DNA from 4 places in the Corynebacterium ureicelerivorans genome. Region 1 is predicted to be linked to each of the others. Evidence: predicted binding sites of a transcription regulator. Region 1 holds the regulator's gene; each other region holds the start of a gene.
The links. Region 1 encodes LexA, which represses DNA repair genes until DNA is damaged. Its sites were predicted from a motif close to CGAACANNTGTTCG; they were not measured.

Region 1 (7,552 bases):
GCGCCCGTCATCGAGGTTTCGGGACGCACCTACCCGGTGGAGATCCGCTACCGGCCCTTGGTTGAGCAAGTGCAGGCGAAGGACGGGTCAGTCAAGGAAATCGACACCGACATGATCGAGGGTGTCATCGACGCGTGCAAAGAACTCATGCGCGAAGGCGACGGCGACATCTTGTGCTTCTTCTCCTCGGAGCGCGACATTCGCGACTGCATGGAAGCTATTGAGAAAGAACATTGGCGCGGTGTCGAGGTCGTGCCGCTTTTCGGCCGCCTCTCCAACGCAGAGCAGCACCGGGTGTTCGCCCCGCACTCTGGCAGGCGCATCGTCTTGTCCACCAACATTGCGGAGACGTCGCTCACCGTGCCCGGAATCCACTACGTGGTGGACACGGGGCTCGCGCGCATCTCGCGCTACTCCACACGGACGAAGGTGCAGCGGCTGCCCATCGAGGAAATTTCCCAGGCCTCAGCCAACCAGCGTTCGGGTCGTTCTGGACGAACTGCAGACGGCATAGCGATCCGCCTGTACTCAGAAGAGAACTTCGAGGCCCGCCCCGAATTCACAGACCCGGAGATTCTGCGCACCAACCTTGCCTCGGTGGTGCTGCAGATGATCTCCTTGCGTCTTGGCGACATCTCTCAGTTCCCCTTTATCCAGCCGCCGGACCAGAAGGCGGTGCGCGACGGTCTCGCGCTGCTGCACGAACTCGGCGCCATCACCGGCACAGCACGCGACGGCGCACCGGGACTCACCGAGGTGGGCCGCGACATCGCCCGGATTCCCGTGGACCCGAAGATGGCTCGCATGCTAGTCGAGGCCAACCGCCTTGGCGTGCTCGACGACGTCACCGTCATCGTGGCGAGCATGACCATCCAGGATGTGCGCGAGCGCCCACTGGACTACCAAGCCCAGGCGGATCAAGCCCACGCACGGTTCAAAGACTCCACGTCGGACTTCTTGTCGTCGCTGAAGCTGTGGGACTACATCGGTGATTCGCGCGACGAGCTGTCCGGCAACGCCTTCCGCAAGCGGATGAAGCGCGAGTTCCTGCACTACATGCGCATCCGCGAGTGGTTCGACCTCGTGCGCCAATTACGCGACATCGAACGCCAGCTTGGGTGGTCCCGCGCAGAAAACGTCGCGGGGGAACGCGACGCCGATGCGATCCACAAATCCCTGCTCACCGGCCTGCTGTCCAACATCGGCGCACGCGACGGGAATTCGAAAGAATTCCAGGGTGCCCGCGGAACTAGATTCATGGTGTTCCCTGGGTCGTCGCTAAGCAAGAAACCGCCCGAGTTCGTCATCGCCGCGGAGCTGGTGGAGACCTCCCGGCTGTGGGCTCGGGACGTGGCCAAAATCGAGCCTGCGTGGGTCGAAGCTGCCGCCGGCGACCTGGTAAAGCACAGTTACTCTGAGCCGGTGTGGTCGCGCAAACGCTCCGCTGCCATGGTCCACCAGAAATCCATGCTGTACGGCGTCACGATCGTGCGTGACCGCCTCGTCCCCTACCACCGAGTGGACGCTGCGGGGGCGCGCAACATGTTCATCCGCCACGCCCTGCTCGAGGGCGACTGGAACCGGCACCACACGTTCATCGAACACAACGATGCGCTCCTCGCTGAGGCCGCGCAGGTCGAAGAGAAAGTGCGGCGTAGGGGCCTGGTTGTCGACGAAGACACCCTCTTCGACTTTTACGATTCGCGCCTGCCCGCGGATGTCACTACCGCACGCCACTTCGATTCTTGGTGGAAGAAGAAGCGGGCGCAGGACAAGCATTACCTCGACTTCGACCCGGACTCGCTGCTGGACGACGACGGTGTTGACTCGTCTGCGAACGCGTTCCCGCAGACGTGGCGCCAGGGCACGATCGACTACGCGCTGCGGTACAAATTTGAACCCGGAGACCCGTTCGACGGCGTGACCGTGGATGTGCCGGTGCCGCTGCTGGCCAACCTGCGCGCGGAAGGGTTTGACTGGCTTGTGCCGGGACTGCGATCTGAACTTGCGGCTGAGTACATCCGTACGCTCCCAAAGGCGCTGCGCAAGACCGTGGTGCCCGCTCCCGACTTCGCAAACCGGGCATTGGAGGCCATCCGCCAGGCGCAGGACGGGGCAACCGAGCAGGAACTTCGCGCGACGCCGTTTGCAGACACCCTGGCGGAAGCGCTGCGCGGCCTTGGCGGCCGCGGCATCAACGGCTCCGATTTCAACCCGGCAGCGTTACCCGCCCACCTCAAAGTGACGTTCGCGGCGATCGACCGTCGTGGCAAGGTCGTCGACCACGACACCGACCTCGACGCGCTGAAGCGCCGTCAAGCGGGCCAGATCAGATCGTCCGTGTCGAAGGCAAGCCACGCTTCTGAATCCGATGCCGTGGAAAAGTGGACGGCCGACTCGCTGGGTACGGTTCCCGAAACCGTCACGACCACGATTGACGGCAATGACGTGGACGCCTACCCCGCCCTCGAAGCCACTAAGGACGGTGTGCGGGTAACGGTGCACCCGACGAAGGCGGCTGCCGACGCCTCAATGGTCACGGCGACGTTGACGCTGTTGCTGCGGGACATCACTGTCAACGCTTCGCAGATGACCAAAGGACTGCCGTTGCGGCAAAAAGTCGCGGTGGATCGCTACCCGCACGGCGGAGCCGCCGGGCTTGTCGAGGATGCACGGGTGGCGGTGATCAGGGATCTCCTACTAGCCAACGGCGGCCCCGTCCGTTCGCCCGAAGACTTCGAAGCGCTCGCCGACACCATCCGCCCGCAGGTCGCAGGTGGCGTGCGCCGCGCCGTGGTCACGTTGGCCCCCGCGCTCGCGGAATACGCCAACATTGCGAGCGAACTCGACCAATGGGAGGGGCCGGCTATCGACGACATGAAGGCGCAATTGCAGTTCTTCCTGCCCAACAACGCTGTGACCGTGCACGGCATTGGGCACCTGCAGCACCTGCCGCGCTACATCGACGCGATGCGCATCCGCTTGGATGACATGCGGCTGGACCCCGATAGGGACGCAGACAGGCAGTCTGTAGTCGACTCGGTAAAGCGCTACCTGGCGCAGCGCATGAAGTCGCTGCCTGCGGGGCGTACCAAAACCAAGGCGTACAAGGACATCCTGTGGATGATCGAGGAGCTGCGTGTGAGTCTCTTCGCGCAGCGGCTGGGCACTCCGAGACCGGTAAGTCAACGCCGCATCGAGAAGAAAATCGACGCGCTACGCTAGCGCTCACTGCCGCCGATGTTCGCCGCGCTAGAAGTCTTCCCGGTCGCGGCGGCGCATCAAGCGGATTTCGGACTCGAAATCGTCCGCACTTTCAAACGACTTGTACACCGAGGCGAATCGCAGATAAGCAACCTCGTCGAGCGCCCGAAGTGGCTCGAGCACCGCGAGACCGATTTCATGGGCCGGGACCTGAGAGCTCCCCTGAGCGCGGACGGTTTCCTCCACCTCTTGGGCGAGGCGTTTCAACGCGTCGTCGCTCACATCCCGCCCCTGGCACGCGCGCCGCACCCCGACAATAAGCTTGTCGCGGTCAAACGGCTCACTCACGCCGTTTCGTTTCACCACGGTCAGCACGGCCTTTTCAACGGTGGTGAATCGCCCCCCGCACTCGGTGCACTCTCGACGCCTCCGAATAGCCGAGCCTGCCTCGACAAGCCGTGAGTCAGTGACACGAGACTGCTCGTTGTGGCAAAACGGACAAAACACGGTTTTTCACCCCCGGGGTAGTAGCGATTTGGCGTGGCAGTGAGTCTACGCCCCTGCTACCGTGCGGCTACAGCCGCTGTCCGCGCCACCTCACCGCTTGGCGCTGCGGCAGAACTTTCCCCACCGGAGAACACACCGCCGAACGCAGAACCGATGAGCAAGGCCGCGGTCATAGACACTCCGAGGATCACCGTATCCCGCGTCTCGTGCCGAGATTCGAATGCCTCTCCCGTGCCGGCCACTGCCCCAGAATCGGCTCTAGGCGCGCGTTCATACATTCGATTCAAGCTACTGAGCGTTCGAACACCAGGAGTTCCGACACGGCGGCTTGCGCCGGAATCCACGTCCCAGACCTCCGCCGGCGGCACGACGGGCACACCGCTGCAACCGGCTTGGTAACGGTTCTGCACAGGATTAATAGCAATAGACACGGTCGTGCTCCCTTCACTTTGCGGCACACATTAAGGTGGGTACCGATGCGCCCGCTCGCGGGTGCGTTCATATGTTCGAATGCGATTACGTGTTCGATTTATAGCAGGCGTTGCAGACCGTGTCTACCCCGCGATCCAGACGATCGAACATGAGTGCCCTCTCTGGTAGGTTTTGAGTGACGAAAGCCCGCAGAGTCCCCTCACCAGATCCCACAGAGCCAGAAGGAGTTGTCATGGCACGGAAGAAGTCTGACCCCGCCACACCGGATTACAACGCACTGTCAGACCGGCAGCGCCGCATCTTGCAGGTCATTCAGGACGCCGTCGTGCTTCGCGGCTACCCGCCGAGCATCCGCGAAATCGGTGACGCGGCCGGGCTGCAGTCGACGTCTTCGGTTGCCTACCAGCTCAAGGAGTTGGAGAAGAAGGGCTTCCTGCGCCGCGACCCAAACAAGCCGAGAGCCGTGGACTTGCGCCAGCTCCCGGACACCGAACGGAAAAAGCGCAAGCCGCAGGAGGCGAAACCACAGGATGCGTCGAACGCCCGCTTCGTCCCGGTCTTGGGACAGATCGCTGCGGGCGCACCGATCCTCGCCGAGGAAAACGTCGATACCTACTACCCGTTGCCGGAGGATCTGCTCGGTGACGGCGATGTGTTCATGCTCCAGGTTGTCGGCGAGTCGATGCGGGACGCGGGCATTCTCAACGGGGATTGGGTCGTAGTGCGCTCCCAGCCCGTTGCAGAGGAGGGCGAGTTCGTTGCCGCGCTCATCGACGGCGAGGCGACGGTGAAGGAGTTCCACCGCGACTCGACAGGCGTGTGGCTGCTCCCGCACAACGACGCGTTCTCCCCCATCAAGGGTGACGATGCAGAAGTGATGGGGCGCGTCGTTTCCGTATTCCGCACCCTCTAGCTTACAAATCCCCACGTCCGGGGGAAGACTGAAACTGACTCCAGCGGCCGCGTGCCCGCTTTTGGGATACTCATTCGCATGTATGCAGAGGAGCGCAAGCGCCAGATTGCATCACTCACGGCCGTCGAGGGGCGTGTGAGTGTTGCGGACCTCGCCGAAAAATTCGATGTCACGGCTGAAACCATTCGACGCGACCTCACCGCGCTGCATGCCGAAGGGGTCGTCCACCGGGTCCATGGCGGCGCTGTTGTCAATCAGGCGTTTCTCACCACGGAACAGCCTCTCGACGCCCGGTCCCGCTCTGCGTCCGCTGCCAAGAACGCCATCGCGCGCGAAGCCCTCCAATTCCTGCCCCGCCACGCCGACGCTGGCATCTTCCTCGACTCCGGCTCAACCACCCAACTCTTCGCCGGCCTTCTGCCCGAGCACTCGCCCGCGCGGAACTTCTCGATTGTGACGAATTCGCTGCCAATCGCATTCGATCTGGCGTCCGCCGGCCTCGACAACGTCCAACTGCTCGGCGGCTCCGTTCGGGCGATCACCCAGGCTGTTGTCGGCGGTACCGCGCTTCGCACCCTCGCACTCATGAAGGCAGACGTGGCCTTTATCGGCACAAACGCGCTCACGATCGATCACGGCTTATCCACCGCAGACGCACAAGAAGCGGCGGTGAAATCGTCCATGGTCACCAACGCGAGGAAGGTTGTCGTCTTGTGCGACTCGACCAAGATCGGTAACGACTATCTGGTCAGTTTCGCGCCGCTCGATGCCGTTGACGTTGTGGTCACCGACGCAAGCGCTCCCCAATTATTTGTCGACGAGCTACGGCGACATGACATCGAGGTAGTCCTTGCCCAGGTGTGACCCACCCCCCGTTTAGCGCCGATCGTGTCCGATCATTGCACAAACCCACACAATCGGACACACTCAGGGTGTGAGGAGCACAAAGAGCACGAAGCGAATCGTGACGGTCACCCCCAACCCCAGCATCGACGCCACGGTGCACATTCCCGCGCTGAGACGCGGGGAGGTTGTGCGTGCCACCGCCACCCGCAAAGAGGCCGGCGGCAAAGGCATCAACGTCGCGCACGCCGCGGCTATGGCCGGCTACGACGCGACCGCGGTGGCACCTTGTCAACAGTCCGACCCGTTCGCCACCGCCATGCGTGCCGTCCCCGTCGCGTTTGTCCCCGTGCACATTGCGTCTGCCGTCCGAACGAACACGGCAATTACTGAGGACGACGGCACCACCACCAAGGTCAACGAAGCGGGCTCCGAACTCTCCGACGCTGAGCTAAGTGCGGTGGAATCTGCTCTGGCTCGGAATTGCAGCGGCGCTGACGCCGTCGCGCTTGCTGGCTCCCTTCCGCCGGGGGCTCCGGCCGACTGGTACGCATCCCTTGTCCACACGGTGCGCGCCAGCGCCACCGACGCGATCGTCGCCGTGGACACTTCGGACGCGCCGCTTCTCGCGCTTGGTCAGCACTTGCCTCTCGCCGCCCCCGATGTCATCAAGCCCAACGCGTTCGAGCTCGCCCAGCTCACCGATAACGACGGCCGTGAGCTGGAGGCCCGCGCCGCTGCAGGCGACTATGCCCCCGTCGTTTCAGCCGCGCGCGATCTGGTGCAGCGCGGCATCCGCGAGGTCCTTGTCACGCTCGGCAGCGCGGGCGCGTGTCTGATCACCGCTGAAGCAGCCTGGGCTGCAACTCCGCCGCCCACCGTTGTGAAATCCACGGTAGGCGCCGGCGACAGTTCGCTCGCCGGGTATCTCACTGCGCGTATCGACGGCGAGACGCTCGCCGACTGCCTGCGCCGCGCTGTCGCGTACGGATCGGCCGCGGCCGCGCTGCCAGGTACCGGGCTGCCCGCACCTACGGACGTACATCTCGATCACACAGACGTTTTCCCTGTATAACTCCACGAGAGAAGGCCCCGTGAATTCCCCTCTTATTACACCCGAGCTTGTGCAACTTGACGCAGATTTGGGCAATGCACCGCCCGACGTCATCGCTCGCCTGGCGGCCTTGGTCGTTGGCGCAGGGCGAGCCACGGACGCCGCCCCGATAGCGGATGCGGCAACTGCTCGCGAGGAAAAGGCTGGCACAGGCGTCAATGGCCGGGTCGCCATCCCGCACTGCCGCAGCGCTGCGGTGTCCGAACCCACGCTCGCGTTCGCGCGACTCTCCAACCCTGTGGACTTCAACGGCCCCGACGGAGATGCAGAGCTAGTCTTCCTCATCGCTGCCCCGGAGGGCGGCGGCAAGGAGCACCTGAAGATCCTATCCAAGCTTGCGCGCGCGCTGGTGCGAGGCGATTTCGTGGACCGGTTACGCGCCGCAGCAACCGAGCAGGAGATCGTTGATGCAGTGCTTGAGGTGGTCAATGCCGAGCCGAACAAGAAGGCGAAACCGGCTGGTGGACAGGTGGCGCCCGTTGCGCCGGCAGGATCGTCGTCAAGCAAGGCGCCTGTGCGCATTGCCGCAGTGACATCCT
Region 2 (7,552 bases), 190 kb from region 1:
CGAGCTGCATGGAGGACACGCCCAAGTCGAACAGTGCGCCAGCGACGCAATACTCGCGGGCTGCCTCAAAGATCGGGCCCTGCCTGTCTGCAACGGCGTCGTCGATGTGGTCGAAGCGGGCTTGCACAGCCACGAACCGGTCGCCAAATGCAGCCAAGCGTTGCGACGCCTGACGGAGCGCATCCGGATCCCTGTCCACACCGATCACACGGGCGTGGGGAAAGACGGTGAGGAAATGCTCAGAGTGTCCCCCCGCCCCGAGGGTGCCGTCCACAAGCACAGCGTTTTGACCAAAGGCTTCGACAGCCGGTGCGAGGAGCTCAGCCATCCGGTCACGCAGAACGGGAACGTGACCGTGCGGGTCGTCAGCGAGCGTGAACTTCGCCATGTCGTGCCCTCCGTGTACCGTTGAATCGCGTTGTGTGTATGCAGTGCGGGGAGCGCGTAGAGCCCTGCCCGGGGCGGCTGTTCTGATGTCGGGGAAGTACACCAGAACGCTTCACGCCCCGGACAGAGTCCGTACACACTCTCCTTGTCGATGTCCGCTGCCGGGTAGTCAGTCCTACAGCAGGCCGGAGAGAATGTCGTCGTCGTCCGCCGCGGAGAACGCGGCTTCGGTTTCTTCTTGATACTTATTCCAGGACTCGAGGTCCCAGATCTCGAGAAAACCCACGGAACCGATGACCACGCATTCCTTGCTCAGGTTTGCGTACTCGCGGTGCGCCGGGGACAAGGTGATCCGGCCAGAACCGTCCAGCGATTGCTCATCCGCACTGGCAGCCAGATTTCGGATGAACGCTCGTGCCTTCGGGTTCGTGCGGGATGCCGCCGCGGCCTTGCGGGCGCGGGCAGCGAACTCGTCGCGCGGATACACCGCGAGAGAGTGGTCCTGCCCCTTAGTCACCATCAACCCGTCCGCAAGATCCTCTCGGAACTTCGCGGGGAGCGTCAGGCGACCTTTGTCATCCAGCTTGGGGGTGTAGGTACCCAGAAACATCCGGTGACCTACCTTCCTTCACTTTCAGACGTTGGCTGTGAAATTTTCTCGGCTTCGTTCCACGGCGCGCACGTAGTCAAGATGCACGCCATTTCACTCCGCTGCGCCCCACTTTAACCCACTTCTCCCCACAAACGCCACACCTACGCGAAACTTCTCACTGGCAACGGCTGTTGTTGCAGGTAATTGAGTAAATAGTCGAGTGGGGGAATTTCCCGCCGTTGCGAGTAACACCACTCACTTGAGGTAGACGCAACCCCAAAAGACGCGGTTTTCACCGGCTGTACAGGGGGCCGACGCGCGAACTAGCGCCACAATGCATCACTGTGGGGAGAAGTGGGAGATTAATCGGCTGCACGAAAAAGCGCCCTCCCGGTGACGGGAGGGCGCAGGAGATAGGGGCGCCAGTGAAGGGTTACTGCCGGTCCTCGAAACGCCGGCGGAAGCTTTCCTCCATGCTTGCGCCACGTTGCGAGCGTGGCTTCGACCGCTTCGACGCGCGCGATGTCACCGACGCGGTCTGCGCAGGTGTGCGCAGCGCCATGACGCCGCCAAAAAGCATGACTGCGAATCCGATGATGCTCAGCACGACAGTCCAGATGCTCAGGCTCGCCAGGGCAACGCCGCCGAGAAGTAGCACGAGACCCAACACAATCAGTGCCAGGCTGCGCATGGTGAGCTGACCGGTCTTCGGGGCAGAACCCACACCCGAATCGGTGACCACGCTGCTGCCGAATTTCGGGTCGTCCGCGAAGAGCGATTGCTCGATTTCGCGCAACGCCCGCATTTCCTGCTCAGAAAGAGACACTGCTCACTCTCCAGATGCCGTTGGCGGACTGCAATTGCTCGTATAACGGCCATCGTACGCAGATTGTTCCCCGCACCCACCCCTACGGTTACGCAGCGACTGCAGACCCACCCGCCACAGTCGCAGAGTAGAAGTCCTCAACATCCGCCAGCAGCCGGTGCACCACCGCGGACCCCGGGTTGAGATCGATCCCGGATGCCACCCTGCCCCGCTGCGCAGAGTAGCGCCTGAACACAGCCGCCCAGTCGGCGCCAGCCGCACCCGTGAGTGCGAGTTTGTCCCAGGCGTTCGTGGGCAGACGCTTCCGTTTGCGGACCACTGGCGACTGGGCGCTGCGCGCACCGGCGATGCGAAGTGCCGCACGGTAGGCGTTTTCCATTGCGAGGTCGTGCCGGCCGGCCTCGAAGTCGTCGTGCGCCTGGGCGATGAGGCTTTCCGCGGCCGCGAGAAACTGGTCGGCACGGCTGACACGTGCGCCAGCCCCGTAGACCGATCCCGTCGTTGCCGAAACTACGCTTGCCATGTCCGGTTCCTCCTGTCTCGAGCCGTTTCCCGCTTGTGCGATGGGCCCAATCTAAAACACTCGTTCGACACACCCTGCGCCGTTTCGAACATTAGTTCTACATCGTCCGCATGCCGTTACCTCGCGCCGGCTATGCAAGTGCTTCGATAGAGACATGACTGCGACCATTCAGCGCCTCACCCCCGCCGAGTTCATCATGCTCGCCCCCGCGCTCGTCGACATCTATATAGAGGCCATGGGGTACGCCCCTTCGATGCGGCCGCAACGCATCCAGGTGTGGAAGGGCGAGGTCCGCTCCCCCGGGTTTACTGCCTTGGTGGCTGTGGACGGTGACGTCATCGTGGGCGTCGCATACGGGTTCCTGGGCACGCGGGAGCGCTGGTGGGACCAGCAACTGGTGCGCGCGATGAAGGCGAAGGGTGAGCTGAGCGCCCTTGACCGCGACATGCTGCACAACTATTTCGAAGTGGCGGAGGTGCACGTCGCCCCTTCCCGGCAAAGCGAGGGCATCGGCGCACAATTACTGGCGGCGTTATTGCGGGAGGTGACGGCTCGATGGGCCCTACTCTCCACCCCGGAAGTCGCCGGAGAGGCGAACAACGCCTTCGGCCTCTACCGCAAATTTGGTTTTACGGACGTAGCCCGGGACTTCTTCTACGAGGGCGATGGCCGGCCGTTTGCCATCCTCGCCCTCGATCTCCACAACACACTGGGTAGGGTGACTGACGTATCCGATAACGGGCACAAGGAGCTGTAACACGTGGCCACAACGCATCTGGAACTCTCGGAAATCCCGCAGCGGGTAGAGCGCAACCTCGCCGCCTTCTTTGACGCGCGCGCCGACGCCATCGCGGCCATCGGTGAGCCTGTCGCCCACGCAGTGAGCCACCTCCAGGCGTTCGTGCTCGGCGGCGGCAAGCGCGTCCGCCCGACCTACGGCTGGGCGGGCTTTGCTGGTGCAGGCGGCCTGGAGCGCGGCGAAGAGGACCCGGACGCCGTACTACGCGCCGTGAGCGCGCTGGAGCTGATCCAGGCGTGTGCGCTCGTGCACGACGACATCATCGACGCCTCCGACACCCGGCGCGGCAACCCCACCGTGCACCGCGCCCTGGAAGCCGAGCACCGCGACCGCGATCTCCTCGGCTCCGCCGAGGCGTACGGCACGAATGCGGCGATCCTGCTGGGCGACCTCGCGTTGGCCTGGGCGGAGGACATGTGGCGCTACTCCGGTGTGTCCCAGGAGGCCCTCGCCCGGGCCGCGGAGCCGTGGGTGGGCATGCGCACAGAGGTCATCGGCGGCCAGCTGCTGGACATGATGTTGGAAAGCCTGCGCAGCGAATCTGTGAAGATGGCCAACCGCGTCAACCGCTACAAAACAGCGGCATACACCATCGAGCGGCCCCTTCACCTCGGCGCGGCGCTGGCAGGTGCGGATGAGGCGACTATCGGCGCGTTCCGCGGCTACGGGCGCGATGTCGGTATCGCGTTCCAGCTACGCGACGACCTCCTCGGCGTGTTCGGCGACCCAGCTATTACGGGCAAGCCTGCGGGCGACGACCTGCGGGAGGGCAAGCGCACCGAGCTCTTCGCCACTGCCGTGGGGCTCTTAGCGGAGAAAGACCCGGATGGCGCAGAGGAGCTGCGCGCCGGGATTGGCCAGACGGCGGACGGCGCGAAGTTGCGTCGATTAGCGCAGCTCATCCGCGACAGCGGTGCCGAGGATGCGGTCGAACAGCGCATTGAGCAGCTCACCGCGTCGGGCCTCGAATATCTCGAGGGCGCGGGTATCAACGACGCTGCCGTGGACGCGCTCACGGCTCTCGCGCGCAAAGCCACAGACCGGCGCAAGTGATGCGGCGTCATCCTCGCGCGCTCGGCTTCGCGGCATGCGTGCTCATCGCGGTTGGCTCCTTCGGCGCGGGCGCGACCCGCTACCGCGGTGGAGTACTGCGGGAGCTCGGGCTGGACTTCCTGGCGTTCGGCCACGGCCGCGGACTCATGGACCTCCTGCTCACCGCCGGCATCGTCGGCCTCGTCGTGGCGTGGGTGATGCTGTGGAAGGCACGGCCTTCTGCACGGCAAATGCGGCGCACCGTGTGGTGGTGGACCGGAGCGCTCGCGTGCAGCGCGCCGATCCTCTCACGGGACGTGTACTCGTACTTGATGCAGGGGGCGATGCTGCGCGACGGCTTCGACCCGTACTCCGAGGGCGCCGCCGTCAACCCTGGCCCGTTTCTCTGGGAGGTCTCCCACGACTGGCGCAACACCACAACCCCCTACGGCCCGCTTCACCTCGGACTCGGTAAGGCGGTGACAACGCTTGTCGGCGACAACGTCACCGCCGGGTTAATCGCGTACCGGTTGATTGCCGTGGCCGGCTTTGCGCTCATCGTGTGGTCCGTCCCCCGGATCGCCAAAGCAATCGGCGGCGATCCCGCTCTCGCCCTCTGGCTCGGTGTGGCGAACCCGGTGATGCTGCTGCACCTGATCGGCGGCATGCACAACGAGGCCGTGATGGTTGGGCTGGTCAGCCTCGGCTTGCTCTCCTGCCTGCGGGGACGCTGGTGCACCCCTGGGATAGCGCTCATCGCGCTGGCGGTCTCGCTCAAAGCGACCGCAGCTGTCGCGCTGCCCTTTGTGGTGTGGCTGATGGTCCAGCGGCATAGCTCAACCGCTCTCGGGCGCGCGGGCATGCTCGTCGTCTCCGGGGCATGGGCGCTCGTCGTCAACGCCGCCGTGGTCCAATTGGTCACCGTCGCCTCCGGCACCACCTGGGGCTGGTTGGCGCAGATCACCGGCAACTCCAAAGTGATCAACCCGCTCGCCGGCCCCACGCTCGCCGCCGAGCTGCTCACCCCGTTGCTGCAGCTTGTCGACGACACGTTCCGCTACAACACCGCGCTGAGCTGGACCCGCTCCGTTTTCTCTGTGCTCATGCTGGTGGGGCTGGTTGCAGTGTGGTGGCTGTTCCGCCCCCGGCCCGGCACCGCCTACGAGCGGCGCGCGGTCGCTGGCACCACCGCCGCCTACGCCGTGGCGTTTGTGGCGAACGCTGTGACGCTGCCGTGGTACTACGCCTCACTCATCTCGCTGACCGGCACGTTCCGCCCACCGGCGTGGGTGGTGAAGGGGTCCACTGGGGCGTCGATCGTGGTCGCCCTGGCGTTCCAGGGAAGCGGAAACCACCGCCTCTACGACGCGTGGTTCCTCGCTCTCGCCGCGATCGGCGCCGTAGTTGCGGTGGAATGGTTGTTCCGTGACGCGTCTAAAACGCCATGGCCTGCGCGCGACGAATCACCTCGCGGGCCTTCTGGCCGTGAAGCGCATCTACAGGACGCCCCGGCAGAGTCTCGTCCGGCGTGAACAGAAACGCCAGGATCTCGTTGGCGTCGTAACCGCCGTCATAGAGCACGGTGATCGCGCCGGAGACGAACTTGTTCAACCCGTCCTCGCCCAGCAGGCTCGCCGGGATGACCTTCTTCCCATCCCGGACGTAGTGCACCAATTTCTTCGCACCGATGTAGTCGTGCACCTTGGTCACTGGCACGCCGAGAACGTCGGCGACATCCGGGAACGGCAGCAAGGTTTCGTCGGCAAGCAATTGCTCAAGATTCGTTTGTGCACTCACGGTTGGCGATTCTACGCTGGTGCGCATGGCTACCTTGGGTGCAGGCACGACATTGGACGGACGTTACGTCGTCGACCGCCCAATCGCGCGTGGGGGGATGGCCACCGTCTACCGGTGCGTGGACAGGCGCTTGGGCCGCGAAGTGGCGGCGAAGGTGATGCACGAGCAGTACGTCCACGACGAGGTGTTCCGCGAACGCTTCCGACGAGAGGCTCGCGCGATGGCGCAGCTCAGCCACCCGAACCTGGTCAATGTCTACGACTTCTCCGCCTCGGGCGACGAGGTTTTTCTGGTCATGGAGCTGATCACCGGGGGCACGCTGCGCGAACTCCTCGCCGAGCGCGGTCCCATGCCGCCGCACGCCGCGGCAGCGGTGATGCGCGGCATGCTCACCGGCCTAGCAGTCGCGCACGAGAAAGGGATGGTCCACCGCGACATCAAGCCCGACAATGTGCTCATCGACGCATCCAGTCGCGTCAAACTCTCCGACTTCGGCTTGGTGCGCGCCACTGCGGAAACCACCCAATCCACCGACCAGATCGTGGGCACAGTCGCCTACCTGTCCCCCGAACAGGTCGACGGCAGCCCCACCACCGCCGCATCCGACGTGTACTCCGCAGGCATCGTGCTCTTCGAACTTCTCACGGGGCAAACACCCTTCGACGGCGACACACCCCTTGCGCACGCGTACGCAAGGCTGCGGTCGGACGTGCCGGCGCCGTCCACGCTCATCGCCGGGGTGCCGAAGCTTTTCGACGAGCTGGTGGCCACCGCCACCTCCCGAAACCCGGCTGACAGGTTCCACGACGCGGCCGATTTCCTCGCTGCGCTCGACGACGTGTCCCGCGAGCTGCGCCTACCCGCCTACACGGTGCCTGCGCCCCGAAACTCGGCCGCGCACCGTGCCACCGAACATCCGACGAATTTCGGGCTCGCCGCTGCTGACCCTTCGATTCCCCCAGCGGAAGCTGCCCCGACTGTCGCCCGTCAGCGTCTGTTTCCGGGCGATGACGCCCCGACGCGCGTCTCCGCGCCCGCCCCCTCCCGCGACCAGTGGCCTGCTGCGGCCGCGGTGCCACCCCCCGTGGTGGCGCCGCAAGCACCGGTGGAGCGGGTGCCGGCGCCCGCACCTCAGCGACCCACCGTCAACCCGGTGTCGAACCGTTCCCCGATCGGCGTAGCCATCTACATGGTTTTGGCCCTCGGCGTCGTCGTGGCCATCGGGCTGGGCGCGTGGTGGTTTGGCTCGGGGATGTACGGCGAAATCCCCGAGATCATCGTCCCCCTGTTCTAAAGCGCCCTAGTAGCGCAGCATCTCCGCGACCAGGAAGGACAGCTCGAGGGCCTGCTCGGTGTTCAGGCGGGGGTCGCAGGCGGACTCGTAGCGTCCCGGCAGGTCCACGTCGGTGATGTCTTGGGCGCCGCCAAGGCACTCGGTGACGTTCTCACCGGTGAGCTCGATGTGGATGCCGCCCGGGTGTGTGCCCAGCTCGCGGTGGACCTCGAAGAAGCCCTGCACCTCGTCCAAGATTTTGTCAAAGTGACGCGTCTTGTAACCGTTGGAGGAGGTGAAGGTGTTGCCGTGCATCGGGTCGG
Region 3 (7,552 bases), 1.0 Mb from region 1:
CGCGTCGCGCGTTGTGCTGGGGGCAACGATTTCGAAAGTCGCCGCGGAATACGGGTGCGGCACAACCGCTGTGAGTCGGTGGGTAGACAGTTTCGGCCCAAAAACGCCGTTGGATCCGTCTGTGTCGTTCAATGATGTTGTTTTGGCGACAATGGAACGCGTGAACGAGCATCGCAAGAATATCCGCGAGCAAAACGCGGCCCGCCAGCAGGCTGCCCAGGCGCCCAAGTTGCGCCCGGTTGATGAATGGTTACCCGGTTCAACACCGGATGTGAACAATCTGCCGGATGATCCAGCAGCCCTCAAACGCATCATCGCAGCTCAGGTGGAGCGTGACATGGTAAAAGACGCGTTGTTACAGGCGGCGTTTGAACAGCGGGCAGGTGGTGAGGCGGGAAAAGACCTCGCCCCGGCGGGGCAGCCGGATCTGACGGTGAGAACAGCCGCGGTTGAGATCCTCGTGCACGCCGGTGGGGTTTCAGTGCGTAAGGCGTGCCGGTTAGTCGGACTGAGCAAGTCGACGTTTTTCGACCGTCGTGACCAATTGCGGCGCCACGCGCTGCGGCAGAAGCGCCGTGCAGAGCTCGCTCGTGAGATCACCGACATTGTGGAAGCCTCTGGATGTAGCTACGGCTATAGGCGGGTCCATCACGCGCTGGCCAAGCGCGGAATCGTAGTGTCAGAAAAGGTAGTAAACGCCCTGATGGGCGAATGCGGGCTGCGCCCGAAGGGCAAGAGGATAAGAAGGCATTCTTCCTATGCGGGCGAAAATGAGCACAAGCCAGAAAACTTGCTGCTTATCGATCCTGATGCTCAACCCGAGCAGGTGATGTACCCGGACGGGGTGTCAACATATTTCAAAACCAACGCGCTCGCGTTTGACCTGCACCACGACTTCTATGCAGATAAGCCGTGGCAGAAACTCGGCACTGATGTCACCGAGGTCAACTGCGTAGACGGAAAGCTATTTATAAGCCCTGTCGTGGACTTCTACGACGGCTACATCCCTGTGGTGGCTATGTCACCCACCCCGGACACGGGGCTTGTGATGGACATGATGGACCAACTCAAAGCGCACCTGCCTGAAGGTGCGCGCCCGATCATCCACTCCGACCGGGGCATGTTGTACCGCACCCACCGTTGGGTAGAGACCATCACCGACTCCAGCCACGACACCACAACGTGCCGGCTATGCGAAACGGGACAGTTCTGCCCCAACAAATGGCTGCTTATACCGTCATTGTCGCGCAAAGGAACAAGTGGGGATAACGCGAGAGTGGAGGGTTTTTTCGGCACTATGAAGCAGGAATGCATCTACGGACGCCCAGAAACCGAACTGATGACAAGAGCAGAAATGATCCGATACATTAACCGCTACGTCGATTTCTACAACCACGAACGGTTGAAGTCGACGCTGACCGAAGGATATACAACCATCGCCCAGTACCGACAGGCACTGAGCGTATAAAAGCCCCCAGTGGTCCAAGAAATAGTCAGCACCCCCACCGCCCTGGCTCTCTCGAGAAGTAAGCGTGTAGAAGTAAGCATCCTCGGTTAGGCACCTCGGGCCCACGCGCCCATCACCGGAAATCACGCGACCCGCGCGAGAGCAGTTCCCCCATCGCCAGCGGCTCCAACCGGTCCGCCACCACGGACACCGCCCCGGAGGCGTTTTGCACGATCCCGCGCACCACCAGCGCCTTGGCGGTGCGGGCCAACACGCGCTGCTTGTTCCACAGCCCGACGGAGATGACGATGTTGATCAGCCCGGTCTCGTCCTCCATCCCCAAAAAGGTCACCCCACCTGCGGTGGCCGGGTGCTGGCGGTGCGTGATCACACCGGCAACGCGCACGCGGGTGCCGTCCTCCACCCCGTGCAACAGCTCGGACGCCGGCACCACGCCCTGCTCCGACAGCGCAGCACGTACCATCTCCACCGGCATGAGCCCGGGCGTGACGCCGGTGGCCGCCACGTCCGCGGCCATGAGCTCGAACGGGTTCATCCCGGGCAGCGACGGCGCCACCACCGACGACAGCCCGGGCAGCATCCCATCGCGCTCCGTGGCCGCCACGCCCGCCTGCCACAGCGCCTGCCTGCGCGTCACTCCGAAGCAGTCCAGCGCCCCCGCCCGGGCCAGGGCCTCCACGTGCTCCACGGACAGATCAGCCCGGCGCGCCAAATCCGCGATCCCGTCGAATGGCGCCGCCTCCTCGATCCGGTCCGCCGCGTCCGACCCCAAGCCCCGCACCAGGTTCAACCCCACCCGGATCGTGGAGGAATCCACGCACCGGGCCTCCCGCCCGGAGCTGTTCACGCACACCGGCAGCACCTCTACCCCGTGCCGGCGAGCATCCTGGATCAGCGACTGCGGGGAGTAAAACCCCATCGGCTGCGCGCGCAACAGTCCCACGCAGAACTCCGCCGGGTAGTGGCGCTTAAACCACGCGGAGAAGTACACCAGCGAGGCAAAGGACTGCGAGTGCGACTCCGGGAACCCGTAGGCGGCAAACGCCACGATTTTCTGCCACAACCGCTCGGCCACGTCCTCCCCGATCTCGTTGGTGCGCCAGCACCCTTCGAAGAAGCGCGACTTCAACGCGGCCATTTTTGCCGGGGAGCGTTTGGAGCCCATGGCTCGTCGTAAAGCATCCGCCTCGCGGCCGGAGAAGCCGGCCGCATCCACGCAGATCTGCATGAGCTGCTCCTGGAACAGCGGGATGCCCAGCGTTTTGCCCAGGGACTTTTCAAGCACCGGGTGGTCGAAGGTGACCGGCTCCAGCCCGTCGCGTCTTCTTAAATACGGGTGCACCGAGCCGCCCTGGATCGGGCCCGGGCGGATCAGCGCCACCTCCACCACCAGGTCGAAGAACCGCCGCGGCTTCAACCGCGGCAAGGTGCCCATCTGCGCGCGCGACTCCACCTGGAACACGCCCACGGAGTCGGCGCGGCAGAGCATGTCATACACGCGCGCGTCGTCAAGCGGCAGCTCCCACAGGTGCACCGTGCGGCCGGTGGTCTCCTCCACCAGGTCCACCATGTGGTGCAGCGCCTCCAGCATGCCCAGGCCGAGCAGGTCGAACTTGACCAGGCCGGCGGACGCGCAGTCGTCCTTGTCCCACTGCACTACCGAACGGTTTTCCATCCGCGCCCACTCCACGGGCACCACGTCCGCGATGGGGCGGTCGCAGATGACCATGCCGCCGGAGTGGATGCCAAGGTGGCGCGGCTGCCCTTTGAACTGCGCCGCCAGCTTCTCGACGGCCTCCGGCACCTCCGTCATCCCCTTCGCCCAACTATCGGCCGCGCCCTGCGCGAACCCCAGGGCACGCGCCGCGTCGCGCACTGCGCCCTTGGTGCGGTAGGTGATCACGTTGGCCACCTGCGCCGCGTTGTCGCGCCCGTAGGTGTCGTAGACGTACTGGATCACCTCCTCGCGCCGCCCGGATTCAATGTCCAGGTCGATGTCGGGCGGGCCGTCGCGGTCCGGGGAAAGGAAGCGCTCAAACAGCAGCCCCGCCTCGATCGGCTCCACGTTGGTGATACCCAGCGCGAAACACACCGCCGAGTTCGCCGCTGAGCCCCGCCCCTGGCACATGATGTTCTCCCGCGCGCAGAAATCCACCAGGTTGTAGATGATGAGGAAGTAGCCGGGGAAGTTTAGCTCCTCAATCACCTCCAGCTCGTAGCGGATCTGGGCCATCGCTTTCCGACGCACCTCCGGCGAGCGAGCCGCATACCGAAATTCCGCACTCGCCAGCGTGAGATTTCGCAGGTGGTCCATTTCGCTGCGCCCGTCCGGCGTGGCGTAGCGCGGCAACTCCGGCGCGACCAGGTCGAGCGTGAACGCGCACTCCCGGGCAAGCTCGACGCTGTAGGCGAGTTTGTCGTCGCAGCCGGGGCACATGCGTTGGAGCTGGTCGCCGGAGCGCAGCCAGTTCGCCCCCATCGGGTGCAAATCCCCGTGCGCCTGGGAGAGGGACTCGCGCCGGGCCAGCGCCCGCTTCGCCGCCGCCAGCCTGGCCTGGTCGCGGGTGGCCGCGGCCGGAGCCGCCGTGACGATGGCGGGCAGTGTCGCTGCGTGCGTGTCTAACGCCGCGTGCCGGTCCGCGTCCTCCGGCGTCATGGAGACCTCATACTCCAGCACCACATTGCCCGCACCGAACGCCTCGACCACGTGGTCGATTTCCTCTGCCCACTGCCAGCCGGCGAGCACGACGCAGGTGCCGCCCAGCTGGTCCCCGATGAGCTCCAGCGGCGGGTAGGCCACCTTGTCTTTCTCGCGGGTAGCCATGTGCGCGTCCGCCATCAGGTGAGAAAGACGCTTGTACCCCTCGGGCCCACGGGCAATGACGGGCAGCACCTTCTCCCCGAGCGTCAACTCCGCCCCGAAGACGGTGCTCAGGCCCGCCGCGGCCGCCGCCTCCGCGAACTTCACGGCGCCGTAAAACCCGTCCCGATCCAGCAGGCCAACCGCGTCCAGACCCAGCTCAACTGCCCGCGCGACCAGCTCTTCCGGCTCACTCGCCCCACCGAGGAAGCTGTAGGAGCTCACTGCGTGCAGTTCCGCGAACGGGACCGTCGTTACGGCGCGCGCAGGCGGCAGTGCAGCTGCCCCGCCCGACTCGGCCCCCTGATCGTACGCTGCGCCGGCCGGTGTGCCGGTGTGCCCGACCGGCACCGGCTCCGGGCCCGGCCGCCCGGAGAGGATGCGCTCGAGCCGCGACCACGACAGCGGCGCTCCCCCATTGAATCTCATGCCGGGAACACTACCACGGTTCGAACGTGTGTACTAGCGGCAGAGGTGGTCAGCTGGCACGATCCGGTCCCCGTCCGCCAAAACCAGCTACTTAGACCCAGCTATTCGGCCCTCAGGGCGCAATAGCTGGGTCCTACCAGCTGGATCCGGGAGGGAAACCGGGTGCCCAGCCCCATCTACCGCGGGGCAGACGGCTCAGTTGACGGGACACACAGAAAATAGACTAAGCGGTACATCGGGTGCTAAATTCTCACCCGTCATACATTTCCCATGCACAAGGAGACCCCCAATGCGTATCAAGCGCACCCTCGCAACCGTCGCGGCGGCCGCACTGGCCACGACCGGCCTGGTCGCCTGCTCCAACGACTCCGACGACACCGCCGATAACGCGGCGGGCGACAACGTCACCGTCAAGATCGGCACCACCGAGGCCGACCAGGAAGCATGGCGCGTGTTCAAGGACCTCGCCGCGGACAACGGCATCGACCTGGACATCGTGCAGTTCTCCGACTACTCCCCGGTCAACGAGGCGCTGGCGCAGGGCGAGCTGGACGTGAACAAGTTCCAGCACATCAAGTACCTCGCCGCCTACAACCAGTCCTCCGGCAACGACCTGCGCGTGGTGGGCTCCACCGAGATCGTGCCACTGGCGCTGTTCTGGAAGGACCACGACTCCATCGACGGCATCGAGGGCGAGTCCGTCGCCATCCCGAACGACCCGTCCAACCAGGGCCGCGCCATCAACGTGCTGGTCCAGGCTGGCCTGCTCACCCTGAACGACAACGTCGCGGACGAGCTGGCGCCGACCCCGGCCGAGATCGACCAGGACGCCTCCAAGGTCACCGTCACCCCGATCGACGCGTCCCAGACCCCGAACGTCTACAACGAGGGCAAGCCGGCCATCATCAACAACACCTGGCTGGACCGCGCGGGCATCGAGCCGAGCCTGGCCGTCTTCCAGGACGACCCGGAATCCGCCGAGGCAGAGCCCTACATCAACGTCTTCGCCGCGCAGGCGGACCGCATCGACGACGAGACGCTGAACAAGCTGGTCGAGCTGTGGCAGACCCCGGAGGTCGAGGAGGCCGTAGCGAAGGACTCCAAGGGCACCTCCGTGCCGGTCTACCGCGAGAAGTCCGAGCTCAACGACATCCTCGACCGCCTGCAAAACAAGAACTAGCGGAACAAGAACTAAAGGAGCACGCACATGCGTACCAACCGCGTGATCGCCGCCGCGGCGGCATCGCTCATCGCCGCCACCGGGCTGGTGGCCTGCTCGTCGGAGACGGACACGGCGTCGTCAAGCGACGGCGACACGGTGACCGTGAAGATCGGCACCACCGACGCCGACCTGAAGGCGTGGAGCGTGTTCGCCGACGAGGCGCAGAAGGCCGGCATCGACCTGGACATCGTGCGCTTCACCGAGTACCCGCAGGTCAACCCGGCGCAGTCCGAGGGCCAGATTGAGATCTCGAAGTTCCAGACCATCAACTACCAGGCCCAGTACAACGCTACCTCCGGCGAGGACCTGCGCATCATCGGTTCCGGCGAGATCAACGTCCTTGGCCTGTTTTGGAAGGACCACGACTCGCTCGACGGCATCGAGGGCCAGGAAGTGGCAATCCCGAACGACCCGTCCAACCAGGGCCGCGCCATCAACGTGCTGGTCCAGGCGGGGCTGTTGACGCTGCGTGACGGCGCCCCGACGCTGACCCCCACCCCGGCCGACATCGACAAGGATGCGTCGAAGGTGGAGGTCGTGGCTGTGGACGCCTCCCAGACGCCGAACGCGTACAACGAGGGCCGCCCGGCAATCATCAACAACAACTGGCTGCAGCGCGCCGGCATCGACCCGGCGACCTCCGTGGCCGCGGACGACCCGAACTCGGAGCTGGCGGAGCCGTACATCAACGTCTTCACCGTCTCCGGCGATGACCTGGACAACGAGACGTACGAAAAGCTCGTGGACGTCTGGCAGTCCCCGGAAGTCACCGCAGCCTTGGACGAGGACTCCAACGGCACTGCCGTGCAGGTCCAGCGCTCGAAGGAGGACCTCAACGAGGTCCTCGACCGCCTCGTGGAGGAGTACAAGTAAATGGCCAACACCGGCACCCGGATTGAGTTCCGGAACGTCTCTAAGGTCTTCAAAACCAAAGACCGCGAGGTCACAGCCGTCGACGACGTCACCCTGACCGTCGAGCCGGGCGAGATTCTCGGCGTGATCGGCTACTCGGGTGCCGGCAAGTCCACGCTTGTCCGCCTCATCAACGGCCTAGACATGCCCACGTCGGGCGAGCTGCTGCTCGACGGCACCGACATCGTCGGCATGCCCGAGCGCAAACTACGCGAGATCCGCCGCAACGTCGGCATGATCTTCCAGCAGTTCAACCTCTTTTCCTCCCGCACCGCCGCGGGCAACATCGAGTACCCGCTCAAGCTGGCCGGCGTGGACAAGAAGGAGCGCGAGCGCCGCGTTGCCGAGCTGCTCGACTTCGTCGGCTTGGGCGAACGCGGCGAGAACTACCCGGAGCAGCTCTCCGGCGGCCAGAAGCAGCGCGTGGGCATCGCCCGCGCCTTGGCCACCAACCCCTCGCTCCTGCTTGCCGACGAGGCCACCTCCGCCCTGGACCCCGAGACCACCCAAGAGGTGCTCAGCGTGCTGCGCCGGGTCAACGAGGAACTGGGCATCACCATCGTGGTGATCACGCACGAGATGGACGTCATCCGCGCCATCGCCGACAAGGTCGCCGTGATGGAGGACGGAAAAGTGGTGGAGTACGGCAGCGTCTACGACG
Region 4 (7,552 bases), 960 kb from region 1:
ACCTCATCGCCGCCTACCGCAGCAGGATCCAGCAGCTGGCGTGGATGAGCGAGCCAACCAAACAGCGCGCGCTGGAGAAGCTCGCCCAGTTCAACGCGAAGATTGGCTACCCGGAGACCTGGCGCAGCTACGACGGACTGAAGTTCGGCCCTGATCTGGTGGACAACGTGCGGGTCGGCTCGGCGTTCGAGCACGACTACCAGCTGTCCAAGATCGGGCAGCCCTCGGACCGCGGCGAGTGGGTGTCTTCCCCGCAGACCGTCAACGCGTTTTACAACCCAGTGGTCAACGACATCACGTTCCCGGCCGCGATCCTGCAACCACCGTTCTTCGACCCGTCGGCCGACGCTGCCGAGAACTTCGGTGCGATCGGCGCGGTCATTGGCCACGAGATCGGCCACGGCTTCGACGACCAAGGCTCGCGCTACGACGGCCTGGGCAACCTGCACTCCTGGTGGACCGACGAGGACCGGAGCAACTTCGAGGGCCTGACCGCCAAGCTGGTGGGGCAGTTCGACGGCCTGGTGCCGAGCGTGCTCGAAGGCACGAAGACCAAGGGCGTCAACGGCGAGTTTACCCTCGGGGAGAACATTGGCGACCTCGGCGGGCTGGGTATCGCCGTGGTGGCGTACACGAAGTACCTGGCGGACCACGAGCTAGTGGACGAGCAGCCCCGGCAGTTCGGCGACCTCGACGGGGAGTACACCGGCTTCCAGCGCCTGTTCCTCGCGTGGGCGCGGGTGTGGCGCTCCAAGGCGCGCCCGGAGATGGCGGCGCAACTTTTGGCCATCGACCCGCACTCCCCCAACGAGTTCCGCTGCAACGTCATCGCCGCCAACGTCGACGAGTTCTACGAGGCGTTCGAGGTGGAGGAAGGCTCCAACATGTGGATCGCGCCCGAGGACCGGGTGACAATTTGGTAGAGCACATCAACGAGCAGGGCGACCCGAACTTCAATGTCGGCGGGGTCAAGCGGGAGATGCCGCCGGAGCTGCAGTTGGAGCAGCTGGCGTCGTACATCCACGCCACGTACGAGGACGGGCCGGCCTACCTCGCGCTGTTGCCGGACCGCATCACCCACGCCGCGATGCTCATGCTAGGCACCGCCGTGGATCACGCGCTTCCGGCGACGAAGTGGGCTGGCGGCGTAGACACCGAGCCGCACGAGCTCGGCGTGGTCTTCCGGCCGTCCGCGCCCACCGGCGCATGGGCGGTCTCCGTCTGGGACGGCCCCGCCAACGCGAAAGACATGCTGTGGCGCCCCGACGTGGCAGCGGCGGCGGAGCTTTCCGGCACCACAATTGTGGACGTGGACAATCCCGGTGACGCGCAGGCAGCCGTCGACGTGACCGGCGCGCAGACGGTGTGGGCCCTCGGCGACGTGAAGCTGCCCGACGCCGCCCGCTACATCGTCACCTTCCCCAGCACCCAGCCGGAGGTTGACGGTGTCGTGCAGGTCCGCGCCGGCTCGGGCCTTGCAGGCACCGAGTATTACGCGGACGGGTTTATTTCCACCCCGGCAGAAATCCGTCGCCGAGTGCGGGATGCAGCGAACGCGCTTGCCGGGACTCTTCCACCTGGTTGATGCCCATGTGGGTGTCCACCGTGTTCTCGTAGGCGGTGCCGTACGTCAGCGACGCAGCCGTCCAGGTCTCTTCGCCGATCTCGCCGTAGGAGACGCTGCCGGTGGCGCTCTTCCTGTTGTCGGACCACCCCATCTTGGAGCCTGTGACCCGTTGGAGGCGGGCAGTGCCGAAGCCCTGGATGAAGCCGTCCTTGGCCACCTCGGCCTGGTGCTCCATGCCGGCGAGCAGGGGTTTTGCAACCGGGTCCCAGAGGATCGCGTTCACGAACGTGGCTAGGTCGCGCGCGGAGGTTTCCGTCTTGCCCCAGGAGCTGCCCCGGCGCGTTTGCTCCAACTCGAAGTCCTTGGCTATCTCGTCGATTGCCTTGGGGTGCGCCCGATCAAGCGAGGTGGCGATCGCGTCGTCGGAGGTCTCCACCATTTCCTGCACCTTGGCCTGCTCTTCGGCGGTGCCGTTGTACAGCACCCAGTAGCCCAGGTAGAGCTTGGCAAGGGAGAGCGCCGGGCGCGGCTCCTCCCCCTCCGGTGAGATGCTGACGCGCCCGTCCGGGTGCACCACCGCGAGCGCGGTACGCTCCCGCGCGTAACCGGGGTCCACGTGGTACGCGTGGGCTTGGGGGGCGAGCAGCACGCTTAGCGACGTCGCCAGCGCCGCCACACGCTTCATCACAGCACCGATTCCGCTTCGTCGATGTCGTCGAAGACGGGTTCATCCACCTCGGACAGGAAGAACTGTGCGCCGTTCGGGTCGTGCACGCCCGCGGTGCCGTTCTCGGGGCCAAACTCCACGCCGCCGCCGAGGTTCTCCACCTGGCTGCAGGCTGCGGCGACGTCGCGCACGCCGAAGTAGCTGAACCACTGGGCGTGCTCACCCACGAACAGGCCTAAAAACGGCGCGCCGTCCTCGAACGCGATGTAGTAACCGTCCTCCTCGCGGATCTCCCAGTCGAAGAGCTCGCCGTAGAAGTCGATGGCCTCCACGCTCGGCGCGGCGTACTCGTACCACACCGGCACCCCCGGCTCACCCGCGGCGACGAAGCGCTCCTCCGGGTCCTTCAACCCGAACAGGCCGCCTGCGGGGTCCTGGCACAGGGTCACCGTCTCGTCGGAGCTGAGCACCTTGCCGCCGAGCTTCTCCACGTCGTCAGGGTTGCCGATGAAGGAGGTGACCCACATGTCCATCTGCGCCGGGATGAGCCCCGCCACCGGCAGACCGTCTTTTCTGGCCGTGCCGTCCACGATCTCCCAGCCGAGCAGCTCGGAGTAGAAGTGGGTGGACTTCAGCAGGTTCTGGGTGACCAGGTCCTGCCAGAACGGCATGCCTTCCTTGCCCTCGAAAGCCGGCATTACATGTTCCTCCACTTCTCCGGGTCGAAGTCGTCGTCGGCGGTGCGCTCGTCGAAGTAGTCATCGTCGTTATCGCCGCCCGCGATCACGGTAGCGGAATCGGCGTCGAGGCCGACGGTATCGCCGTCGATAAGCGAATGCCCGCGAGAGGTAACCACCTGGTTATTCACGGTGACCTCGCCGGCGAGGATGGCTTCCTTGGCGTGGCCGCCGGATTCGACGAGGTTGGCCAGTTTGAGAAATTGGCCGAGTTTGATCGTCTCGCCCGAAATGGGCACGTCGATATGCATGCCGGTTAGTCTATCGTTCCGCCTGGTCCACCGGCATGATGCTCATCGTGTCCACGTTCACGTGCGCGGGCAGGCTGGCCACCCAGCGCACCGCCTCCGCGATGTCTTCCGCGGTCAGGTTGCGTTTGCCCTCGTAGACCTTGTTTGCACGCTCCTCGTCGCCGTTGAACCTGTTCAGGGAAAAATCAGTCTTCACCCTGCCCGGGTCGATCTCGCAGACCCGGATGCCGTTCTCGGCCTCCTCACGCCGCAGTGCCCTGGTCATACCGCGCAGGCCGAACTTGGCCGCGTTGTAGCCGGAGCCGCCCTTGTACGCGTCCGTCCCGGCCACCGAGCCGATGTTCACCACCAGGCCTTGTGCGGCCTTGAGCTGCGGGTAGAGCGCGCGGGTGAGACGCATCGTGCCCATCACGTTGGTCTCGAACATCCACTGCCAGTCTGCATCGTCCGCATCACGCAGGTAATCCAGCTCTTTCGCCCCGCCCGCGTTGTTGACCAGCAGGTCCACGCGCTCGAGCTGCGCAAGCTTATCGACGCTTTCCTGGTCGACCACATCGAGCGCCACCGCCACGCCCCCGATTTCCTCCGCGATCTGCTGGCACCGCTCGTAACGCCGCGCGGCCACGACGACCTCCCAGCCGTCTTTGGCCAGCGCCCTGCAGGTCGCCTCTCCGATGCCTGCCGATCCGCCCGTGACTACCGCTACCTTACGCTCGCTCATGCACCGAAGTGTAGGCCCTCCCACAGCATCCAGGCTGCTAACGCGATGAAAATGGTGCCGGAGGTGACGTCGATAAGCGCGCCGTACTTACTGATAGCCCTAGCCATTGCCCGGACCGCGAACGCGAACCCAACAAACCAGGCGATGCCCGTGAGGACGAGCACGGGAGCCGCAATCCAGCCGAGGTGCGCAAACTGGGCGAAGACCGCGCCGAAGAAGAGGATGGCCTTTGGGTTCGAGAGGTTGGTGGCCAGGCCGGTGAGGAAGGGGCGCTTCACCTGCTGGGCGGCGGGGATCTCGGCGCCGGAGTTGTAGATCGCGCCGACACCCATCCACAGCAGGTAGGCCCCGCCGACAATCTGCAGCGCGGAGAGGATTTGGGGGAACGCTTGGATCAGTGCGCTTAGGCCCGCCAGCGAGGCGAGAATCCAGATGGTGTTGCCCAGCATGATCCCCAACGCGCACAGCACGCCGGACCGGCGGTCCTTCGACCCGACGCGGATGATCTGGAGCAAATCCGGGCCGGGGCTTGCGATCGCCGCCAGCCACACTCCGAGCAGCGCAATCATCGCGCGTCCATCTGCCGCATCGTGATGTTGAGCCTACCGTCGAGCAGGTCGGACGTGCCCTCCCTCGCCCCCAGCACGCCGTGCTTGGCCCGTCTCGCGGGGCCGCCGAAGACCACAGCGTCGCCGGACATCAGCAGCACGTCGTGCCCCTCGATACGAAAGACGGTGTCCTGCCCGAAAGAGAGGCTGACCACGGCGTTTTCGGACGTCTCCTCCGCGTCCACGTGCAGCCCCATCCCCGCTCCCGGCGGGTAGAAGTTCACCAGCGCGGTCTCGATGCGTGGGGTGGGCCCGACCAAGGGGTCAATTGCCCGCGCCTGCTCCATGACCGCGTCGGCGATGCCTTGGAAGTTCTCCGGGATAGGCGGCACGGGGTACCCATCCACTTCTTGGAGCATGCGGTACGGGTTGGTCGCCCAGAACCAGCCGAGGGAAAGCAGCCAGGCGTCCATCTGCCCCCTGCCAACCTTCGGGCGTCGCATCGCTACCGGCGTCCCCGCCGCCTCCCGCGCGAGCTGCCTAGCCTGCTGCACAAGCTTCTGCTGTTTTTCCTCGCTGAGGAAACCCGGCAAGTGCACGGCCCCAGGAATGATGCGGGCAGGCGGGCGGGGAACGGCGGTGAACAGCACGTGATCAATGTAGCGCGTCGGGCCCGGTTTGTATGGTGTGCAGTGAGTTCGTTTGGAGAGAGCGATTGGAGGGAACGTCTTTTCGATTTATTTGTATTTTTTTCTGCGCAACCCCTTGCCATTCGCTATCACGTTCGATAGAGTAGGCGCTAACGAATCACGAGGGGGAATGGTGACTACCGCGACAGCAAAACCGAAGCTCTTCCGCAACCAGCGGCAACACGATCCAGACAGCGAGTGCGCCCAGGCGATCCGAGACACGTATTGGACCATGTTCGGCCATTACGCGTTTCCAGGGTTTGACGTGGAGGACTTCGACGTCACGGTGACGAACCTGCAGCTGGCCACCGGCTGGCACAAGGGGTTTGTCAAGAACGCGATCCTCGGACACGCAGCGCTGCAGGACTTGCCACGTTTACGCGACCTTCAACAGCACACCCGCGTGCTTGATATTGGGCACTTGACCGCGATCTACACCTCCATCGAGGAGCTGGGCCCGGATGCCACCGCAGAAGAGCTCGAGCGTATCGACGACATTCTGGTCGACACCTTCACACCCCGGCGCCACGATCAGGCCGTGCCTCAGCGCAAGACAGTCACAGACCGTATCCGCGCCGCAATCAAACGCATGGACCCCGACCGGGCCTACAACAAGCGCAAACGCGAACAGCGTGAGAAGGACACCGCGGACCGGTTCGGCGTGCACGAGTTCCACACCGGCGGCAAAGACCGTGCTTTGGTGGAGCTCATGACCAACCCGCTGCACGCGCGGAAGATACAGGCGAATGTCGCCGCCTTCGCACGCGAGCTCGGTGTGAGCCACTCAGAAGCCGCGATCAAACTACTGTGCGGAGAGGCCGCTGGCGTCGAGGTCGTCCCGGTCCTCAACGTCTACACCCCGAGAAACCGCGTGGTTGGCGGCCCGGTATACCTCCCCGGCAGCGGCTGGACGGACGTTGTGGCCACCACCGCCTTCGAGGAATGGCTGGACGATACGTTCCCCGTCCTGCGTGACCTCGACGCTGCCGCAGAAACGATGCTTCGGGGCTACGCCCCCAACGACCCCATGCGCCGCGCCGTCCACGCCCGCCACCGGACGTGCATCTACCCGGAATGCAACCGGCCCGCCGAGCAGTGCCAGTTAGACCACCGCATCCCCTTCGAGGACGGCGGCCCCACGCAGGCGGACAACCTCTTCCCCCTGTGCCAGCACCACCACAACATGAAGACGGATCGCCGCGCGTTTTACATCCCGGATCCCCACACCGGCGACGTGATCTGGTTGTTCGCCGACGGTTCCTACGCCGTCGCCGCGCAGGACAGCCTCCTCCACGACCAAATCACTCCCTACAACCCGCGATGGCAGTCCAACATGTCTAGCGTTCGCAAGAACCGCGCGCGGGCGGCGGAGTTTTACGCCAAGGGCCACGCGATCCTGGATGCCTTCGAGAAGGATCTGGATCTCGCACACGCCACAGCCGCCATCGAGGAGCTCGAGCGTGAATACGGCATGAAATTCGGGTTCGCCCCCGAGATGCCGTACGTGGAACCGCTCCCCGAGGAACCGGTGGAGGCCCCGTTCCCCGACCCAGAGGAAGTAAGCGCCTAGCGCAGGTAGAACGTGTCCACCACTTCATACTTCGGCCCACCGCTTCGGCCTCTGCCCAGGTGGGACTCGAAGAGCTTCACCTCGTCGGCCGCAAACTCCGGTCCGGTGTAGACAGCCAGGGCGTGGGCATGGTCGTCGAGAAGCCAAGGGTCCCTCGTCCGCGTCCCTGTGCGCGCCACGGACAGGTGCGCCCTTTGGCGCCGGCGCACGTCCGGATCCAGCTGGCAATCTGCCATCAGGTCCTTCAGCGGCGCCTTATCCCCGCCGACGCCGATCCAGAGGGTGCGCCGATCAAAACACCCGGCCCCCCGCAGGTGCAGGCGAAGGGGCCGGGTGAACGCGGTGGCCTGGGCGAGGTGATCGGTGACGACCGCGGCGTCGTTGGGCTGCGCCCCGTAGAACGCCACCGTGATGTGCCAGTTGTCGGGATCCGACCACCGCACCTCCGTGCCGGAGAAACTGCGGATGGGGCGTAGGGCGGTGATGAGGTGTTCGCGAACATCGACCGGTGGGACGATCGCTGCGAAGAGGCGTCTCATGGCCCACACGCTACCCTGGATGGCCATGTTTGACCTCGCGAATATCGGCAGCGGCCTCCCTGTCTCACGGGTGATCGACCAGCTTCCGGATCACGGGCCCCTCGTGGTCGAGGCGCCGCCCGGCACGGGCAAAACCACGCTGGTGCCGCCGGCCATCGCGAACAAGGTGGGGAAAACGTTGGTCACCGCCCCGCGGAGGGTGGCAGTGCGGTCCGCGGCACAAAGGCTCGCGCTTCTCGACGGCACGTCGCTCGGCAACCGTG

Region 2: a site for LexA is predicted at 2,414-2,427, ahead of CUREI_RS07780 (SAV_6107 family HEPN domain-containing protein). Genes of this name have one in related genera too.
Region 3: a site for LexA is predicted at 4,779-4,792, ahead of CUREI_RS01990 (error-prone DNA polymerase). Genes of this name have one in related genera too.
Region 4: a site for LexA is predicted at 5,213-5,226, ahead of CUREI_RS00325 (alpha-ketoglutarate-dependent dioxygenase AlkB). Genes of this name have one in related genera too.

Annotation. Positions count from the first base shown of each region.
Region 1 covers NZ_CP009215.1:1,380,861-1,388,412, forward strand. Annotated here, with positions in the region: gene hrpA (ATP-dependent RNA helicase HrpA) at 1-3,225, shown strand, start outside; gene nrdR (transcriptional regulator NrdR) at 3,253-3,711, opposite strand; gene lexA (transcriptional repressor LexA) at 4,376-5,056, shown strand; gene CUREI_RS06895 (DeoR/GlpR family DNA-binding transcription regulator) at 5,135-5,920, shown strand; gene CUREI_RS06900 (1-phosphofructokinase family hexose kinase) at 5,991-6,974, shown strand; gene CUREI_RS06905 (PTS fructose transporter subunit IIABC) at 6,994-7,552, shown strand, end outside.
Region 2 covers NZ_CP009215.1:1,575,646-1,583,197, forward strand. Annotated here, with positions in the region: gene rsmH (16S rRNA (cytosine(1402)-N(4))-methyltransferase RsmH) at 1-388, opposite strand, end outside; gene mraZ (division/cell wall cluster transcriptional repressor MraZ) at 563-997, opposite strand; gene CUREI_RS07775 (DUF3040 domain-containing protein) at 1,413-1,805, opposite strand; gene CUREI_RS07780 (SAV_6107 family HEPN domain-containing protein) at 1,894-2,328, opposite strand; gene CUREI_RS07785 (GNAT family N-acetyltransferase) at 2,483-3,085, shown strand; gene CUREI_RS07790 (polyprenyl synthetase family protein) at 3,089-4,180, shown strand; gene CUREI_RS07795 (alpha-(1->6)-mannopyranosyltransferase A) at 4,180-5,691, shown strand; gene CUREI_RS07800 (Rv2175c family DNA-binding protein) at 5,594-5,956, opposite strand; partial or broken gene CUREI_RS07805 (protein kinase domain-containing protein) at 5,982-7,235, shown strand; gene CUREI_RS07810 (class II 3-deoxy-7-phosphoheptulonate synthase) at 7,257-7,552, opposite strand, start outside.
Region 3 covers NZ_CP009215.1:381,602-389,153, reverse strand. Annotated here, with positions in the region: gene CUREI_RS01995 (IS3 family transposase) at 1-1,468, shown strand, start outside; gene CUREI_RS01990 (error-prone DNA polymerase) at 1,581-4,757, opposite strand; gene CUREI_RS01985 (MetQ/NlpA family ABC transporter substrate-binding protein) at 5,047-5,937, shown strand; gene CUREI_RS01980 (MetQ/NlpA family ABC transporter substrate-binding protein) at 5,965-6,852, shown strand; gene CUREI_RS01975 (methionine ABC transporter ATP-binding protein) at 6,853-7,552, shown strand, end outside.
Region 4 covers NZ_CP009215.1:63,892-71,443, reverse strand. Annotated here, with positions in the region: gene CUREI_RS00360 (M13 family metallopeptidase) at 1-923, shown strand, start outside; gene CUREI_RS00355 (hypothetical protein) at 887-1,585, shown strand; gene CUREI_RS00350 (hypothetical protein) at 1,506-2,255, opposite strand; gene CUREI_RS00345 (VOC family protein) at 2,252-2,932, opposite strand; gene CUREI_RS00340 (RNA-binding S4 domain-containing protein) at 2,932-3,222, opposite strand; gene CUREI_RS00335 (SDR family oxidoreductase) at 3,233-3,943, opposite strand; gene CUREI_RS00330 (LysE family translocator) at 3,940-4,512, opposite strand; gene CUREI_RS00325 (alpha-ketoglutarate-dependent dioxygenase AlkB) at 4,509-5,141, opposite strand; gene CUREI_RS00320 (HNH endonuclease) at 5,314-6,750, shown strand; gene thpR (RNA 2',3'-cyclic phosphodiesterase) at 6,747-7,289, opposite strand; gene CUREI_RS00310 (ATP-dependent RNA helicase) at 7,315-7,552, shown strand, end outside.